2 regions of the Sediminibacillus dalangtanensis genome follow, and region 2 is predicted to be linked to the other one. Evidence: riboswitches for the same ligand, from Rfam matches in the RefSeq annotation. Region 2 holds a riboswitch; the other holds the start of a gene.
What was found. Region 2 has a riboswitch for S-adenosylmethionine ahead of ERJ70_RS17820 (PLP-dependent aspartate aminotransferase family protein). Riboswitches for the same ligand answer to the same signal wherever they lie in the genome.

Region 1: linked by a shared signal. The riboswitch ahead of ERJ70_RS01105 (iron-containing alcohol dehydrogenase family protein) and the one ahead of ERJ70_RS17820 (PLP-dependent aspartate aminotransferase family protein) in region 2 are both predicted to bind S-adenosylmethionine.

What each region holds. Positions count from the first base shown of each region.
Region 1 is NZ_CP046956.1:188,923-198,511, forward strand. Features, by position in the region: gene ERJ70_RS01070 (DUF3817 domain-containing protein) at 337-633, opposite strand; gene ERJ70_RS01075 (hypothetical protein) at 747-1,076, shown strand; gene thiD (bifunctional hydroxymethylpyrimidine kinase/phosphomethylpyrimidine kinase) at 1,098-1,898, shown strand; gene ERJ70_RS01085 (ABC transporter ATP-binding protein) at 2,198-3,100, shown strand; gene ERJ70_RS01090 (ABC transporter permease) at 3,087-4,034, shown strand; gene ERJ70_RS01095 (DUF4064 domain-containing protein) at 4,062-4,475, shown strand; gene ERJ70_RS01100 (carbon-nitrogen family hydrolase) at 4,536-5,330, opposite strand; gene ERJ70_RS01105 (iron-containing alcohol dehydrogenase family protein) at 5,362-6,450, opposite strand; SAM riboswitch class I at 6,543-6,644, opposite strand; gene ERJ70_RS01110 (family 43 glycosylhydrolase) at 6,876-8,036, shown strand; gene ERJ70_RS01115 (arabinan endo-1,5-alpha-L-arabinosidase) at 8,052-9,122, shown strand; gene ERJ70_RS01120 (ABC transporter substrate-binding protein) at 9,377-9,589, shown strand, end outside.
Region 2 is NZ_CP046956.1:3,634,787-3,644,375, reverse strand. Features, by position in the region: gene ERJ70_RS17825 (TIGR01777 family oxidoreductase) at 1-710, shown strand, start outside; gene ERJ70_RS17820 (PLP-dependent aspartate aminotransferase family protein) at 1,627-3,393, opposite strand; SAM riboswitch class I at 3,532-3,642, opposite strand; gene ERJ70_RS17815 (hypothetical protein) at 3,809-4,648, opposite strand; gene ERJ70_RS17810 (hypothetical protein) at 4,645-5,751, opposite strand; gene ERJ70_RS17805 (anti-sigma factor family protein) at 5,748-6,188, opposite strand; gene ERJ70_RS17800 (RNA polymerase sigma factor) at 6,189-6,752, opposite strand; gene ERJ70_RS17795 (CAP domain-containing protein) at 6,919-7,761, opposite strand; gene ERJ70_RS17790 (DUF3231 family protein) at 8,160-8,666, opposite strand; gene rarD (EamA family transporter RarD) at 8,844-9,589, opposite strand, start outside.

The DNA.
Region 1 (9,589 bases), 650 kb from region 2:
GATTTGGAGGCGAGGACAAAAGCGTAGAGACCAATAAAAATCGAACGACTCCATAATTCGTTTCGGTTTTTATAATTCTCTCATAGCCTGGCTAAGCAAAAAGCAAACCGTTCTAACCCTTCTCATGTGAATAGTGCAACTCTCCACGCCGGCAGGGTACTTCGCTTTCCGCGGGCTAACTTGGTAAAGAGCGCTTTACCAAGTGGATCTTCAGCTCGCCTCTTCACGTTGGAGTTAGCATACCTTGCCCGTGGAATGGAGATACTTCCCCTTCTGGTGTATTTCCGTTTTCCCCTCGTACCATTACGCGTGGGTAAGCTAAGCGGCCTGGTTTTTTTAGACATAGCGTGATTTCTGCAGTCGATAATCCAATACATAGTTGCCAAAAGGGATGAAGGCTACCAGCAAGGAGCCAAAGAGCCACCTGAACGCCCAACGAATTTTAAATGTCGTATAGGCGATGACCAGCAGATAAACGATAAAGAAAAATCCGTGAAGGGAACCCACCAGGGTGACCACCTCGGGAAAGCCTGCTATGTACTTCAATGGCATGGCGATAAATAGAAGGATGACAAGAGAAGTTCCTTCAATCATGCCGAATATCCGGAACAGTCGAATCGGGGAGTTCAACATAAGCTACCTCCATTCCAAACATTTTTTCTTCTTTAGTATAATAGATAAAAGGATGCTAAACTATAGATTGCCAAATGTTCTGCATAAATTATCAATACAGAGGAGAGAATGCGTTGAAAAATATATTGCCGTTGATCCTGCCGACTTTCTTGATTGTTTTTGGTGTCACTAGCTATCTGACCACGGAAATGGCGGTGGGAGCACTCATTATCCTGTTGATAGGCATTGTTGTATTTTTAGTCGAGTTAAGATACATAAGAAAAGGCGTGCCGAGATATCGGACAGCTGTGACATTACTGACAGCCGGGATTGTTTATCTATTGTTCGTTGTGGTGGAACAGTACCTATATGGAAAGGTTTTTAACTACTTTTTCGCGACTGTTTTTGCTATTGGTGCAGGTGCGATAGTGAACGTACTGATGCGTGATGAAAAAGGGAATTAAAAAATGGAAAGGGGTTTCAATATGATTGCAAGAGTGTTGACGGTTGCTGGATCTGCGGCGCAAGGCAGTGCAGGTATCCAGGCCGACTTAAAAACATTTCAGGAACGGGACGTCTATGGCATGGCCGCGATTACAGCTATTGTCGCCAATAATCCGGTGACGAGTAAAGGAATGTTCACCAACTCGTTGGAAGCGATAGAAGCACAGTATTATACAGCAAAAAAAAATGTCGGAGTGGATGCTGTCAAAACCGGGATGTTGTTTACGAAAGAAATTATCAACCTGGTTGCCCGTCTTCTGGAGGAACATCCACCCGCAAATTTGGTAGTAGACCCAGTCATGATCGGAAAAATGGGATCGCAGCTTTTAAAAGATGACGCAATTGATGAAATGAGGAAAAGGTTGTTTCCACTTGCTACCGTTATCACCCCTAACTTGCATGAAGCCGAAAGAATATTGGAGAGCGGCCCGATTACCGACAAGGAAGAGATGAAACATGCCGCACGAGCGCTACATCGCTTTGGCTCGGATTATGTCATCATCAAAGGGGGTGCTCGGAAGGAAGATGCTGTCGACATCATGTATGATGGGAGCGAATTTAAGGAGTGGAAGCAGCCGCATATCGATACCATTCACACGAGCGGGGCAGGCTGCAGTTTTTCGGCAGCGATTGCCGCTGAGCTGGCTAAAGGAGCAACGATGGAGCAGGCGGTTGATACAGCCAAGGCATATGTCACTGCGGCGATCGAGCATGCCCTCGATTTTGGCAAAGGAATAGGTTCGACTTATCACGCGGCATACAGAAAACACCAGCCTCGCTAAAAGACGCGAAGGGTGGAGACAGGTGTGATTATTTGCTTTAGCGAAAGATAGAATTGCGCTGCAACGATCAAATGTTTAGTAGATGCATCCTTTTGCATGTAAAAGATACAACGTCGATGTGCCTCCATTTCTCCCTTTCTTAAACAAACGTTTGATCAATAATCTCGGAACCCAGCTATCTTTCCTTTCGGTTGAAGGAAATAGTCATTTTTAATGAAACCTCTGGAAAGGCAGATACGTACATGAAAGAAGAACGCATTACAAATGGAGGTGTCCAGTAAGTGGCAGTAGAGCCGGCAATGAAGTTAATCGATTTAAAGAAAGATATCGGTAAAAAGCAAATAATCAAAGGGTTGACGTTTGATATAAACCCAGGCGAAGTGTTCGGTTTTCTTGGACCAAATGGAGCAGGAAAAACAACGACAATCCGGATGATGGTCGGATTGATGAAAATCAGCGAAGGGGATGTGTTGATCAAAGGCAGCAGTATCAAGTCCAACTACAAGGATGCTATTCGACATGTGGGAGCAATCGTGGAAAACCCGGAAATGTATCCCTTCATGAGCGGTTGGAAAAACCTTCTCCATTATGCAAGAATGATGCCTGGCATTACCGAGGAGCGGATCAAGGAAGTTGTTTCATTAGTAGGGTTGGAGAAGCCGATTCACGAAAAAGCCGGTAGATACTCTCTTGGAATGCGCCAACGGTTAGGTATCGCCCAAGCCTTGTTGCATCGACCGTCGGTTTTGATTTTAGATGAACCAACCAACGGACTCGACCCGCATGGCATTAGAGAAATCCGTCAGTATATCCGGACTTTGGCGGAAAAAGAAAACGTGGCCGTCATTGTCTCCAGTCACCTGCTTTCCGAAATAGAAATGATGTGCGACCGCATCGGCATTATAAAAAACGGGGATCTTGTCGCAATCGAAACAGTCAAAGCGCTGACAAAAACAGACGAAGATATGATACATATTGAGGCTGTGCCGCTTGACCGGGCAAACGAGCTTCTGCGCCAGACGTTACAGCTCGAACCAACCATGGAAGGCGATCATATCAAACTGACAGCGAAACGTGAGGAAATTCCGAGCATTGTAAAATGTCTTGTACAAGGGCAAGTGGACGTATTTGGTGTACAAGTGCAACGCTCGACACTTGAAGATAAATTTTTAGATGTGATTGGGGAGAATGCGATTGAGTAATTTTTTCAGGCTCGTCTATAACGAGCAAGCGAAGCTTTTTGCCAGAAAGTCTACCTGGATCATGTTCGGCATCCTTGCAGCTATCATCCTTGGTGTAGCCATTCTCGGTAAAACAGTAGGAGATGTGGACGAAGCACAGTATGGTGATGACTGGCGGCAGCAGTTGGAGCAGGAAAATGCCGAAATTGCCGAGGGAAGCAGTGAGGAGGATGTCGCCAATCATTGGGGGATACAGGAAAACAACTATTATCTGGACAATGACATTAAACCTTTAGAGTACGATGCGTGGCAGTTTGTGGTGGAAAATGTGATGTTGTCCGCTCTGTTGAGTCTATTCACCATCATTGTAGCAGCAGGCATCATTGCCCACGAGTTTCGGTGGGGAACGGTCAAACTTTTGTTGATCCGGCCGGTTGCCCGGACAAAAATCTTGTTTGCTAAATATGCATCTGTTTTGTTGTTTGCCTTTACATCGCTTGTGTTTTTGCTTGTGTTTTCCTGGATTACCGGGGCGGTATTTTTTGGGGTCAATGGTGCCAACCCTTTGCTGGTGATCCAAAACCAAGGTGATTATACGCAAATAGCTGCTTGGGCAGAGATGGGCCGATCTTATGGATTGCAATTGATCAATCTGGTGATGATGGCCACTTTTGCATTTATGATTTCCTCGATTTTCCGAAACAGCGGCTTGGCGATTGGGTTTGCGATTTTCCTGATGATGGCCGGGAACTCGATCATAGGCTTTTTCATGCAATACGATTGGGCCAAATATATTTTGTTTGCAAACACAAACTTGGAGCAGTATTTTAGAGGAACACCGTTGATTGAAGGCATGACGTTGTCATTTTCGATCGGTGTTCTGATCGTTTACTATGTTATTTTCATGGTCCTGTCCTGGTTGTTTTTCACAAAACGGGACGTAGCGGGACACTAAAGAATTCAAAAAGAGGAGGAATTGGAAATGAAACGAACGGCAGAAATTGTACTTGGGGTTATCGGGGCTATCCTGTATGCTCTTTTCACGTTTTTCGGGATAACGCTAATGACGTTGAAAAATAACGATGATTTTGTACAGGAAATGGAAAATATGTTTGCAGAACAGGGTATGGAGAATATGGGAAGCATCTCTGAAATGATTTCCGGCGGTAGCTGGTACTTGATCATTATTTCGCTGCTGGCCATTATTCTGGGAATTGTAGCCATCGTATTGTTGAAAGGCAATAAAAAGCCAAAAACAGCAGGAATCATGTTGATTATCACCGCTGTTTTGTCTTTCGTCTTGTTTATGGGAATGAGTCTGATTCCGGCAGTGTTGTACTTAATTGCTGGTATTATGGCCTTGGTAAGGAAGCCTAAAACAACGATAACGGCCTAAATAATGATATTATCACAAAGCCTGGATGCTATCCAGGCTTTATTTCTGCTTGAGATTCACTTATTTCAGTTTGTATAAGTCAGTCCGACGGTCGCTGTATATCGGAATGGTCGCTCTGATTTTCTCTACTTCCTCCAAATCAATGGTTCCCGTCAAAATCGTCTCCTCCAGCCCTGCTTCTGCAAGAACTTCTCCCCATGGGCCGATAATCATGGAATTTCCGCCAAACTCGTTATTAGGATCAGAACCGGAGCGGTTGCAGGCAACCACAAAGCATTGGTTTTCGATAGCCCTGCTGATCAGGAGAGCCCGCCAATGATCAATGCGCTGTTTCGGCCATTCAGCGACGACATAGAGAACCTTTGTGTCATCCAGCATGTGCGTCCGGATCCATTCCGGAAAACGGATATCATAGCAAATAACCGCTGCACTCTTTTGGTTTTCCAATACAAAAGTTCCGTCGCTGTTTCCTTCTATTAAATATTTTTCCTCGTCCATCAATCGGAACAGATGCGCTTTGCTATATTGCTTGATAATATCCCCTGTCCGGGCAACTACTAGCAAGGTGTTGCTTGTCGCTTCGTCCACTCGATTGGCTACCGAGCCTGCTATCATATTAATGTCCAGTTCCTTTGCCAATCTGCTCAGAAATGCAATCGTCACATTGGCATCTTCATCAGCGATTTCATCGAGGCGTGTCAAGTCATATCCAGTTGTCCAAAGCTCCGGCAGCAGAATGGTATCTGGTGCTCTTTTCTCCACCGCTTCTCTAATTAGTTCTTCCGCATGCCGGAAATTGGTTTGCGGATCACCGAAAGCGATGTCCATTTGGATTAGTGCGTAGGTCTGCTTCATGAATGGTCCGGTCCCCTTTCCTTATTGCCGATTACGGAGCCGCATTCTCCAGCCACTGTTCCAGCTGTTGAATGCCGTCTGCCACCTGATGTGTTTCCGTTATATTCATCAAATGAATCGACTCTCCCGGCGCTGTCGCGGCAGCGGCAATCGTTTCTATTGCACCCTTCCGTTCCGGTTCAATGCCTAAATCGGACAAGCTTGTTGGCAGCCCCAGCTCCCGATAATGCGGAAGCAGTCTGTTGATTTCATCCGGTCGCCCTTCTAACGCTAATTGAACCAAAATACCATAGGCAACTTTGTCTCCGTGCAGAATCGAATGGGTTTCCGGCAAGTGGGTTAATCCATTGTGAATGGAATGGGCCCCTGAAATGCGTCCGTATTGATCCCCGAAACCTCCCACCATTCCTCCGGCCATAATGATGGTTTCAACCGTCCGTTTAAATGAATCAGTGACCGAACCGGCTTTGAGTGCCTTCAGTGCTTCCGTGCCTTCTGTAAGCAAAGTATCCCGACAAAGGCGGGCAGCCTGCAACGCGATTTCTAAGGGAATCGCTTTTGTCGGAAGATCGCGTGTTAGTACGTCAGCCTCATACCATTTGGCGATAGTATCCCCGATTCCTGCACGTAAAAAGGAAGATGGCGACTCGATCAGTATGTTCGGCTCCACGAGCACCATCCAGGTGCTTCGAGGAAAAACAATGTATTCTTCGAAGTTCCCCTCCTGGTCATAAAATACGCTAAGCGGTGTCCAGGCTGCACAGTTCGAGGCCAAGGTCGGGATCAAAATCACTGGCAGTCCTGTTTGATTTCCGGCTGCTTTTGCCAAATCCAGAACTTTCCCCCCGCCTACTCCGATAATGAACTCGGAATTTTCCTTAAGAGCTGTTTTGCCAATCCGGCCGGCTTCTTCATGGGTGCATTCATGATGATAAGATAGGTAGGTCAGCGGCACTCCGGGATCGACAAAGTGACGCTTCGCTGCTTCCCATGATTTCACGCCATGCAGCAGCAGCCCGCGGGAAAATCGTTGTTCCGCAATTTTTTTAGGAAGTAATTCCAATACCCCTTGATAACAATGATAGATGGCAGGAGCACCTTGCACTTGGATTGAACTCAATGTAAGCACCTCGCTTTCTATTAATATAACAATAATCCATCTCCATATAAAAACCTCTTCCACAAAAGGAAGAGGTTGCGTGCCGGCTCTTCCTCTTATCTTGCAGCAGTGCTGCAGGATTTAGCACCGTGTGAGTCTATTCACCGGTTGCCGGGCTTCGCAGGGCCATTCCCTCCACCTTCTCTTGATAAGAGTATAAGATTCTCTATAGATGCTTGCATTATCCCACCACGAGTACATCCTGTCAAGAAAGGCTGTTGTTCCTGCTCTATTGTAATGCCTGTAAAGTTCTAGCCAGAAGACTGTAAGAGTTGGCATCATTTCTACTTGTAATACGTAAGTACGTATAAATGTATATTAACTAAAATATCATAGTTGTACGTATGAATAACCGAGTGTATAATGGAAAAAGAAGGAGGGAGAAAATGAAAAATCCAACAGTGGAATCGTTTACAGTTGAAACGAAAACAGGAATGGAACCGGTTTTACCCGGAACAGTGAAATTGGAGATGGAAGGAGGAGTAACCGGGGATTTTTGTGTACAGTGGGAGACGATAACTGAAGAAATGTATTCCACCCCAGGATGGCATACCATTCACGGAAAAATAGTTGAGTCATCGTTTGTCAACCCATTGATTGAACAACGAGCAGACCCTTATATACTTAAACATACAGATGGCTACTATTATTTTACCGGTTCCTATCCGCTTTATGATCGGATTGTTTTAAGAAGAGCAAAGACAATCGAAGGGCTTCGGACTGCGGAAGAAACAGTAATCTGGAGAAAACATGAAAGTGGGATAATGTCAGAGCATATTTGGGCTCCGGAAATACATTTCATTGATGGAAAATGGTATATGTATTTTGCAGCCGGTGATCAAGAGGATATATGGGCGATTCGTCCGTACGTTCTAGAGTGTTCAGACGCCAATCCATTAGAAGGTGAATGGGTCGAAAAAGGAGCAATAAACACCGATTTCCAAAGCTTTTCACTCGATGCTACAACTTTTGAGCATCACGGAGACCGCTATCTTGTTTGGGCGCAAAAGGTAAACAATGATACCATTTCCAACCTCTATATTGCGAAGATGAAAAATCCCTGGACTATCGTGGGACCGCAAGTCTTACTGGCCACACCGGAATTTGAATGGGAGCAACAAGGGTTTCATGTAAACGAAGGCCCTGCGTTTCTTGAACGGAATGGGAAAGTATTTATTGCCTATTCAGCAAGCGCTACAGATGACCGCTATGCGATGGGACTGCTTTCAGCAGAATCGGACAGTGACCTTCTTAAGAAAGAATCTTGGTATAAAGAAAAAGAGCCTGTTTTTCAATCATCAGAGGTAACCGGGGAATATGGACCAGGTCACAACAGTTTCGTTGTAGATGATAAGGGGATTGACTTCATTGTCTATCATGCTCGTCCATACAAGCACATCACTGGGAATCCTCTATATGACCATAATCGCCATGCAAGAGTACAACAGTTGTTTTGGGAAAAGGACGGGAAGCCTTATTTTGGGATTCCTGGCCAAAAAGTGACGTTGCCTACTGACACTGTGCAGGCCAGGCTTTACGTGAGATAAAAAGCAGGAGGTTACATGGTGAAAAAAAGAATCGTTTTATTCATGATGGCTTTGTTTGTTCTCGCGGCGTTTTCCTATGGAGTTGAAGATCAGAGCGATGGACAGGTTGTGGTGGCAAATGGAAAGCCGCCCGTTGGTAAAGTGCCGATGTCAGGAGATATTGGGGATTACGTCGAAGGGGTGGTCGATGACCCTGTTCATGATCCGGCTTTATTTAAAGATAACGGCACCTATTATGTCGCTTCCACGGGTATCGCCAGAACCCCGGACGACCCGGGCGGTATATATTTGCGAAAGTCGAACGGAACTATAGGCGGCCCCTGGGAAGCTATCGGAGAAGTACCAGCACCCGATTGGGTGCAGTCGTATGGAGTAAGTCATTTATGGGCACCTGACGTTGTGAAAAAGGGGAATACCTTTTATTTATATTATGCTGTTTCCACTTTTGGTACGAATCGTTCTGCAATAGGTGTTGCCACAACACGTACTCCTGAAGATCCTGAAAGCTGGATAGACAAGGGGCCGGTACTGACTTCTACTCCGGGGCAGGAGCAGTATAACGCGATTGACCCCATGGTATTTCATGACAACGGAAAGTGGTGGTTGGTGTTCGGTTCCCATTTCAGCGGTATCCATTTGCAAGAGTTGCAGAATATGACAACGCCGACAGGACCAGTATATACACTGGCAAGCAGAGCATCAACAACTGAACATAATGCCATTGAGGCACCAACTATTTTCAAAAAGGGCGATTACTATTACTTGGTTACCTCCTGGGATCGTTGCTGTGCAGGACTTAGCAGTACATACAAAATTGCTGTCGGACGATCCGAGTCGATTACAGGGCCATACGTTGATCAAAATGGTGTCCCTTTGATAGAAGGAGGAGGAGAAGTGATCCTGGGAAATCTGGACAACCAAATCGGTCCGGGCGGCCAGGACTTTCTGAAAGACAGAGGTATTGATTATATGGTTCATCATTACTATGACGGAAATGCTGGAGGAATTATCCGTATGCAGATATGGGGAGTTTCCTGGCGTGATGGATGGCCATATTTAGAAAAGAAGCCTTCGAAAAGCTCTTGAGAGAAAATTATACGTATAAGTTACCCAGAATATCGACCAAACTTATTGACGAGTTATTGGAAAGGTGCTAATATTCAGATAAACGAAGAATACTTGATGGAGTTGGGTGCCTCTGAAAGCTTGTAATAAAAGTAAAATGTATGCGTTATCATATTGTTCATACAAGTTAAGTCATTGGTAACGCAGCCAGTCATTTCAGCGATTTTTTATGTGTAGAAATGTAAGCGATTTAAAAAGGGGAAGGGGATAAAAAAATGGAAAAAAAGACTTTGTTATCCATCATTATTGGACTGATTGTTCTTTTACTCGCCGCGTGCGGTGGGGGAGGGGAAGAGGCCTCTGGAGAAGCGGAAGAGACAGAAGTGATAGGTGGTGATTTGGAAGGTGCTACAGAGTTGACCTATTGGACGTTTGTCGGTCAGCACGTTGACTTATTTAGGGATGCTGCGGAAAGATGGAATGAAGAA
Region 2 (9,589 bases):
ATCATGATAAAAACAAGCGGGAAATCCTGCAATCAAGAATCGACACGACGACCATTCTCGGCGAAGCCATCAAGGCTTGTGATAACCCGCCGCCGGTTTGGCTTAACGCCAGTACCGCTACGATATACCGGCATGCGGAAGATCGGCCGATGACGGAAACAAACGGAGAAATAGGCACGGGCTTTTCTGTGGATGTGGCGGAAAAATGGGAAGAAGTATTCTTTTCTTTTGATTTACCGAATACAAGACAAGCTGCTCTCCGAACTGCTATCGTTTTAGGGCCAGGGGGAGGGGTGATGACTCCTTATTTAAATCTGGTGAAATTTGGTCTCGGCGGTGTCCAGGGATCTGGAAAGCAAAAATTCAGCTGGATCCATGTGGAAGATCTGTTTCAAATTGTCCTGTTTTTGCAAGGAAGGGATGACTTGAGCGGTGTCTTTAATTGTGCAGCCCCCAACCCCGTCAGCAATCGGGAGCTGATGAAGCGATTAAGAACGGAAATGAATGCCCCGATAGGTTTGCCAGCACCGAAATGGATGCTGGAAATGGGAGCGGTATTGATCCGGACGGAAACGGAACTCGTGTTAAAAAGTCGCTGGGTAATTCCAGAACGTTTGGAACAGGAAGGTTTTCAGTTCAGATTCGATACGCTTGATAAGACGATAAAAGATATTCTTCAGCAGAACAAACGTGTTGGAATGCCGGGTTAAAATAGGTAACAAAAGCGGAATTTCTAGTGAAAGAGGGAGGGATAATCTTGGCAGAAATAGTTTTATTGTTTGTCATGGCAATCGCCGGCGGAATCATAGCTCTGTTCGGCTTTTTTGGTATGATTGGCAGAAAAATTTCTGAACCAAAAAAGGAACTGTAGCAAAGGGTTGAACAGCTGGAAGAAGAGGTACGGGAGCTGAAAAACAAATATTAGCTGTAATTGTTTCTATTAACCAATGGATAATCGAGACATAAATCTATAACCTTGGAAGCATGGGATGAAAATGGGATGGTGTAGGAAGGCAGTGAAGAATTTCTTATTGTTTTCTGAGGTGAAAAACATCGTCCAGCGTTGCATGAATGAACGCTGGACGATATTTTTATTGTTAACATGAGGAATTCGTATTGAAAAGGTGAAATAGAGTGTACAGTAAGTACCTAATGAGTCTTTACACTTTTGTTATATTAATCTAACTTTCTATGATATGTTGGTTATTTTATATGGAGGAAAATTAATGTTGCATATTAGGGTTCATGAAGATGCTACAAATTAATCAAATCCCTAGAGAACTTAAGATATCAAGTCCTACCGTAAAAAAATACCTGAAGGGGATATTAGAAGGAGTAAATTCACCTTGTCAAAAAAAGACGAGTACAGTGATCTTCTACTTTGAAAATGTCTTCATTAAAGTTAAAGCATGAGATCTTTGCTAAAGATCTATTTTAAGATAAAGCTTTCTAGTAAAACCTTAATTTGTTATTTAATACAAAGGTAAAAAATAATAAATTCATTATAAACCGGTTGCCCCATATCTGATACCTCTAATATTCCAATATACAAAAGCCGCTTGGATGATTCCAAGCGGCTTTTAAATGAGGGGAGTCCTTTTATTTTTCGTACTGGTACATGCTATATCAAGCGTGGACAGGCTGTTGTCTCGTATCTCCGCTTCTCAGTCTTACCGCTTCCTGATATGGGCAAAGACTTTCGACAACGGTAATCCCTTGCACGCGCGCCTGGTCGGTGACATCCAGGCTGGTTTCCTGAGAATCGAGCCATAGTATCTTTGTTTCAATCGGGCTTTCGTTTGCCAGTATGGCCTCAGCCGCCAGCGTGTCCTGTGTATAAAGCACATCGATTTCATCCTCGATCGCTGACAGGCTAGCCACTGGTGTCTCACTAAGGATCGGCTCACTTCCATTATGAACCGGAATGATTTTATAGCCGAGATTTTGCAACTTTGCTGCTGTCTGATACACCGGCAGATCAGCGTCGGGTTCTATTCCAAGTACGGCAATGGTCTTTTGCCGCAGTCCGTTTGTCCGGTCGAATGGTGAGTGAAGCGCCCACTGGATTGCCTTTTCGTTCGTAACCGTTACGGTAGGTTGTGTTCCGGTAGCTTTGGCGATTGCCTGGTCGAGATCCCGGATCAAGTCCTCTGCCGTTTCAATACCGATCGACAGACGAATCAATTCTTCCGTTACACCACTTTCTTTCAGTCCATCTGCATCCAGTTGCTGGTGGGTTGTAGAAGCAGGGTGGATGATCAGCGACTTGGCATCCCCGACATTGGCAACATGCGACCAAAGGGTAATGTTGTCGATTAGCTGTCGTCCGGCATCACGACCGCCTTTGATGCCGAAAGTAATAATCGAGCCGGCTTTTCCGTTTAAATATTTTTCTGCGAGCTGATGGGAAGGATGGTTTTCCAATCCCGGGTACGCAACCCATTCCACAGCTGGATGATCGCTTAAGTAAGCGGCGACCTGTTGAGCGTTTTGGTTATGTTTTTCGATACGGAGGTGCAACGTTTCCAAGCCTTGCAAAAGCAAAAATGCATTTTGCGGGCTTAGGCAGGCACCAATATCGCGTAACAGCTGTACACGTAACTTCGTAGCAAAGGCTGCCGGTGCAGTGTCGATCGCATAACGAATGCCATGATAGCTTTCATCGGGATTGATGAACTCAGGGAATTTTTCGTTGTTCCAGTTAAAACGCCCGCCATCGACGACTACACCCCCGATTGTTGTACCGTGTCCACCGATCCACTTGGTCGCGGAGTGGACGACGATGTCCGCACCCCAGGCGATTGGTTTGGTTAAGTATGGAGTGGCGAAGGTATTATCGATAATGAATGGAATATCCTGCTCATGAGCAATTGCAGCGATTGTTTCCACATCGAGTACATTCAGGCTGGGATTGGTAATGATTTCTCCGAAGACAGCTTTGGTTTTGTCCGTAATAGCTGCGCGGACTTTTTCCGGATCAGATGCATCAACAAAGGTGACATTGATTCCATAGCGAGGGAGCGTTTTGACGAACAGGTTATAGGTGCCGCCGTACAAATTGCTGTCGGCTACAATTTCGTCACCGCTCCCGGCAAGGTTCAGGATCGACAGGGTAATGGCAGCCATGCCGGACGAAGTGGCCACCGCTGCGACGCCGTCTTCTAAAAGAGCGATTCGTTGTTCAAATGCATCGACAGTCGGGTTCATGATTCTCGAATAAATGTTGCCTGGTTCGGCTAGGGCAAAAAGGTTTTGCGCATGCTCGGTATCGCGGAATACATAAGAAGTTGTTTGATAAATCGGGACAGCCCGGGACCCTGTAGCCGGATCTGGTGTCTGTCCTCCGTGAAGCAGTTGTGTTTCGGTACCTTGTAAATGAAATGGGTTTGTCATTTTAATTCCTCCTAAGTGTGATAATGCTAGGGAAAAATTGTACCTAAGGCCGTGGAAGCAGGTAATGAAATGTTGTGTTGGAAAGAGGGGAATAGAAAAGCCCCCTTCCTAAGAAGAGGGCGTATATCCGGAGTCCTCCTCTTATCTGTCAGATCATGGACCTGTAGGAATTGGCACCTTTTCAAGCATCATTGCCTGAAGGTTGCCGGGCATCATCGGGCCTAGTCCCTCCGCCGCTCTGGATAAGAGTCTCATTATTCAATTTGTTGGAAATTTCAATCTTTTAAAGAATTATAAATCACCCTATCGATCGAGTCAACCCCATTAAGAAAATTTTTTGAAATGGGGGACAGTCCCTTCCATCGCATTACGATGGAAGGGACTGTCCCCCCAATGCTCTACCAGGGTAAAGAATTTATTTGGTGTGCAGTTGGTTGGCTGCTTCGATGTCGAGCTGGTGAGTGCCTTTTCCGAATGTATCTGTTTGGTCACTGTCTTTCTCTTGCCATATATTGTCTGCCTGTAGTTGAACATCGGCCGAATCCGTATTAGTCAGATACACCTGATCAACCTCTTTTAGTGACCAGTCACTTTTGATTGTAGCCAGGTTCAGATGGGCTTCATCCAACCAGGACCGGACTTCGGTTTCCATGTTGCCGGGAATGGAAACAGTCGCAGTAAACCGGCTTACATCGTAGCCGAATCGGCTGGTTGGAGCCTCAAGCATTTCAATATATAAAGTATCACCAATCTGATGGAAAGAGGCGATTTCCTCCGGCTTGATATCCTTCTGGTTCATCGTGTTTGAATGGAAGGTGCCAAATATATGGACATCCCCTGTGTTATTCGTCTCCAGCGACGTTCCCTCGGCTGATTCCAAAACGATTTTTTTCACTTTTTCATCGATCTGTTTTTCGATCGGCGGCAATGTTGCTTCGACATCTTCTGCCTGAACAGTAGTTTTTATTTTGTCCAGCACTCCCGTTGAGGCGCCAATAAATAGAATAAGGGCAATCCCGCCAAGACAGGTAATAAAAATAATCGATAAAAAATCATATTTTACTACTGGCTGTTCCTGTTGGGACAAGTAGACGTAAAGGATGATTTCCACTCCTAAAACAACAAGGATAAGTGGAAACCAGGCCAGCAAAACCGTAGTTGCATCCCATTCGAGAAATTGAGAGAGCATGATGACCATTCCCAGTAAAACGAGTGCTGCACCCATCGAGATAGATCCTACCCGCCATTTCTTCATTGTTCATTTCCTCCCTTTTTCGGTTTCGACCCGATAATCAATCGGATTCCTCCGGCTATCAGCAACAGGCAAACGACCGATACTTGAAAATATTGGTGGTAGTAGTACCAAAGGTCGATTTGAAAGGCGTTACGTACCTGTTCAGCGATGACTGGCAGCAGGATTGAATCGGCAATGTAGAAAAGACCAAGCGCTAAAAGGGCAATGCCCAGCCATTTTTGATGGTTGGCCAAATACTTGACAATCGGTATGTCCTGAAGGTCTCCCTGTTCCGCTTTGTTTGTATGCTGCAAGGCATCGAAAAAGCTGAAAAACCAGATGATCGGTATCAAAAATAAAAAGATGGAGAGACGCAGAACGTCCAGCACATAGATAGACAGCAGGAATGCGGCCATTAACTGCAGGCCTCTTCGTTGTAATCCTAAATACATATGGCCTGCCCCTGGGAAAATCGCCAAAATAGTGGCTAGCATTTTGCTTTTCTTACCCTCTTCCCGATACTGATCCAGATCTTCGATAATGGTACGGTCTTCCAATGTTTCTCCGTTCTGTTTCTTATTCAATAGCTGAATCGCGTCAAAGAAGCTGTATATCCAAATAATCGGCATGGCCAGCAGAAAAATTAAAAAGCCTCCCTGATGGCTGACAAAGGCAACAAAGAAAATCATAGACGCTACTCCGAAAAACCCGGCCAAAAACGTTAGTCCTCTCTGGTTCAAGCCGAGCTGAAAATGGCCGACCCCAGGAATGAAAGACAGTAAAATCGTCGTGAATCGTTCATTGTAATTCTCGGGTTGGGAAACAATCGCACTCGGAGACGGAACAGTAGTGTCGGCCGACTGACCGGAAGTCTGTACTTTGCTGCGCATCAATAGGGTAATAATCATGTCGATGACATTTACTGCCCAAATCAAAAATGCGCCAAGGAGTGTCAAAGGAATGAACCCATTAAACGCAGAGATGAAATAAGCAAATGTTCCAAAGCCTATTGTGCCGAAGAAAAGTAACGGATAGAGCACCCCTTTACGTTTTTGACCAAGATACATATGGCCAAAGCCGGGAATAAGCGCTAAAAAGAAAGCAAGTACAGATGATTTATTCATTGATTTTCCTCCTTCATTAGTTGCGTCAGCCAGCTGTCCGTTTTTTGCATGAGGCTGTCTGTCATGGACGGCCGGCTATTTAGACTCGTTTGATCGGTTATATGCAAAACGCCCTGGAAGATGCCGCTTGCCATTAATACAATAGTTAGTCCAGCTGCCAATAAATAATGGCTTATGGTTTTTACTTCCTTGGATGTGGAGGATGCTTTTTTCTGTCTGTCCTTTTTGGGCAGTACTTGTTGAACGTTTATTTTGTCGATGGTTGCTTCGGTAAACGAATCGGCTAGATGCCCTGGTGTTTCCCATTGTTCAAGTAATGCAAGGTAATGGTCAAAACAGTGTTGGCAAGTCTCCAAATGAGCTTCGACTTGCTGTTGTTTCTGGTCATCGATTGTTTCGTCTATGTAGTGCCACAATTCCTCTTCAACATGAATCATTTAAAAATCATCCTCCTTCCAATGGGCTTTCATCCATTTTCGCGCTCGATACAGCCGTACTTCAATTGTCTTTTCGGCCAAATCGAGCTGATTAGCGATTTCGGCATAGGACATGCCTTCTAAATAATAGCAGCGGACAGCAAACTGCAGTTTTTCCGGAAGCTGATCGATTTGCTCTCTGATACGTTGTCTTCTTTCTCGCAGCAATACCTGTTCCTCCGCACTGTCAACCTGGCCATGGTGATATTCTTGACAGGGGCCATTGAAATCTTCCTTCATGCGCTGCTGTTTCCGACGGGAGTCGATCGCTTTATGGAAAGCTATCCGACCAAGCCAGGTTTTAAAACCTTGATGCTGGTAAGAGGGGAGAGCATCTACCATCTTGATAAATGTCTCTTGGGCGGCATCTTCAGCTGCTTTTTCATCATGCAACACGCTCATTGTCACTTTGAATACATGGTGCTTATAACGCTCGATCAGCAGCCGTAGCGCCTGTTGATTGCCCGATTTAATTTTCTTGATAAGCAGTTCATCTTGAATGGATGCTCCCCCTCTCCTGACCATTTCACTTTATAGACGAACCAACCATGCCCAACCCCTACAAAAAAATAATAAATTTTTGGGGTCAGTCCCTCCCATCGTATTACGATGGGAGGGACTGACCCCAATTCAAAAGGGCTGCCCCATTCACCGGTGAATGGGGCAGCCCTTGTCCAAATCTACTTGTCTATTATTTACCGATGAACTGTTGTGTCCATACATTGCCATTTTCGACGTAGCCGACACCGATATGCGTGAAGTTGCCGTTAAGAATGTTTTCACGGTGGCCTTCACTGTTCATCCACGCGTTTACTACTTCTTCCGGAGTACGCTGTCCTTTGGCAATGTTTTCCCCTGCAGTGTTGTAAGAGATACCGAATTGCTTCATCATATCGAACGGAGAACCGTAAGTTGGGCTGTTATGGTCGAAGTAACCATTACGCGCCATATCTGCTGATTTTTCGCGTGCAACCTTGCTTAGTTCCGTATCGATTTCCAAAGGATCAAGACCTTGCTTGGCTCTTTCCTGGTTGGTCAATTCTACTACTTCCTGTTCAAATTGGCTAAGCTCTTGTCCTGCATTTTGCGTCTGTTCTTGCTTGGACTCTTCAGCTGTAGCTTCGTTGTTGTTTTGTTGAGGTGCTTGAGCTTGTTCAGCTTGCTCGTTACTTGGAGCCTCTGCTTGCTGCTTTTGGTCTGCAGATTCCTGTTCTTTTTGTTCTGCAGGCTGTTCATTTGTCTGCTCTTGCTGTTTGGGCTCTTCAGCTTTTTGTGGCTGTGCTTGTTCTTGTTTTGCCGGAGCTTGCTGCTGCTTCTGGTTCCACTTGTAATTGCTGAAATATTTATCTATCATACTTTGAATATCTTCTTGTGAAAGCTTGCCATTGTAGCTATTTACAGAGTAATAGACTTGGTAGGACTTTCCTTGTTGGTTGTCTGCGTTATTTGCATGCGCATCTACTGAAGAAGAAAAAGCTCCTCCAAAGAGTAATGCTGCTGAAATTCCTGTTACCATAGTTACTTTCTTGAACATTTCCTTACACTCTCCTCTTCGTTTTGTTTTACTGTTCCATCATAGCATGGCTTTTTTGTAATATTTGAGGAGCTATTTACCATTTACAAACGGGCGAGGCTTGTTCTTTTGTATGTAATTCCTGTTATCCTGATTTCTGTCCCTGTGATCATACCAAATTTGCCGGATCAGTCGTCAGGCAAAATTGTATTGGGCAATCGACGTTTTCTACGTAAAAAAGCTGTCAAATTGGTTAAATTTACATAGAAAACCGCATTGACAGCCTCCAAAATTGGCAGTTTATATTACAAATAGCCCTGCACTTGTAAAGATATTGTTACCTTGTAAACAAAGCGAGATAAAAAATGGGGACAGTCCCTATCATCGTGTAACGATGGAAGGGACTGTCCCCGAGATGCTTATTCAAAGTTTTGGTTATGGATCGGTGGCGGAATGAGCCAGCCTTTTTCTTTATTCAACCGCAGAAGCCGGGCGCCGAATTGTGCTTTGCTCATATGGATCTGTCCATACATCATGGCGATATCTTCCCTGATGCATTGGGCGATGATTTGACTGCAAGCAACCAGTCCCTGCCCAATATCCCGGGAAATAGCCGCACTGATTTCCGGATCATTGAACCTTGCGCCGGAAGGAATTTGTTCTAAAGCAGCTTTGGCCCGCTCCGGTGGCGATGGAGGAAGAGCAATTCCGTTATTTTTCAACAGCTCTTCAAGTTCTTCGTTTTCCTGTTTCATCGTCCGGATCATGTCTTCAATCAACTTTTTCAAGTCCCGGTCGCCGGTATGGTTCGCCATGGTTTGATAACCGGCGATCAAGCCCTTGCTGCCGGCAAGACTGCTCCAAATTCCGAATACTTCACCATAATGCATCGGTTGGTTTTTTGGATTTCCACTTAAAATACCCATTTTTTCACTCCTTGCTGTATAATCATGCAAGGATATAGTTTGCGAATAGCAGGAAAACTATTCTGGACAATTCCACTTTTGGCAGACGAAGCAACCATTATTTATGAAAAAACGGGTTCCCTTTCCGCGTTTTGAAGGGTAAAAGGAACCGGTTTAGGGAAATCCTGATACGGAGTCCTAATAACTACGTGAGAACCTCGACTCTAAATGATGAAACCATTTGGTGCGGGAGACAGTATATATAGCAAGAGCTGCCCAAATGCATGTGAAAGAGACTAGGTGTGCATGAGTAAAGGTTTCACCATACAGAAATACACCGATAAACAGCATCAGCGTGGGGGCGAAGTATTGCAGGAACCCAACCATCGAAAGAGGGATTCGCTGTGCTCCGCTTGCAAACAACAACAATGGAACAGCTGTCGCTATACCGCTTAAAACCAGCAGGGCGGTGGTGGAAGTGAAAACCTCGGGAGCCGTCCCCGCAACAGTTTGCCGGCTGACTAAGTAAATCAAGGCAATCGGCATGACAATCATTGTTTCAATCGCCAGTCCGAACATCGCGCTGATAGCGACCGTTTTTTTCAACAAGCCGTATAAGCCGAAGGATAGGGCCAGTAGAATCGAAACCCATGGAAAAACGCCGAAGCTGATGGTTAAGTTAACGACACCAGCTGCCGCCAGTAAAAAGGAAACCAGCTGCCATTTCGTCAGTTTTTCTTTGAGAACAGCCATTCCGAGAATAATGCTGATCAACGGATTAATATAATAACCGAGACTTGCCTGTACAACATGGTCGCTGTTGACAGCCCAGATGAATACCAGCCAATTGATGCTGATGACAATCGAGGCAAGTGTAATTCCAATCAGTCGTTGTCGATCACGGAGAATTTGCCTGCATTCCCGGATGAACGGTTTCCATTTTT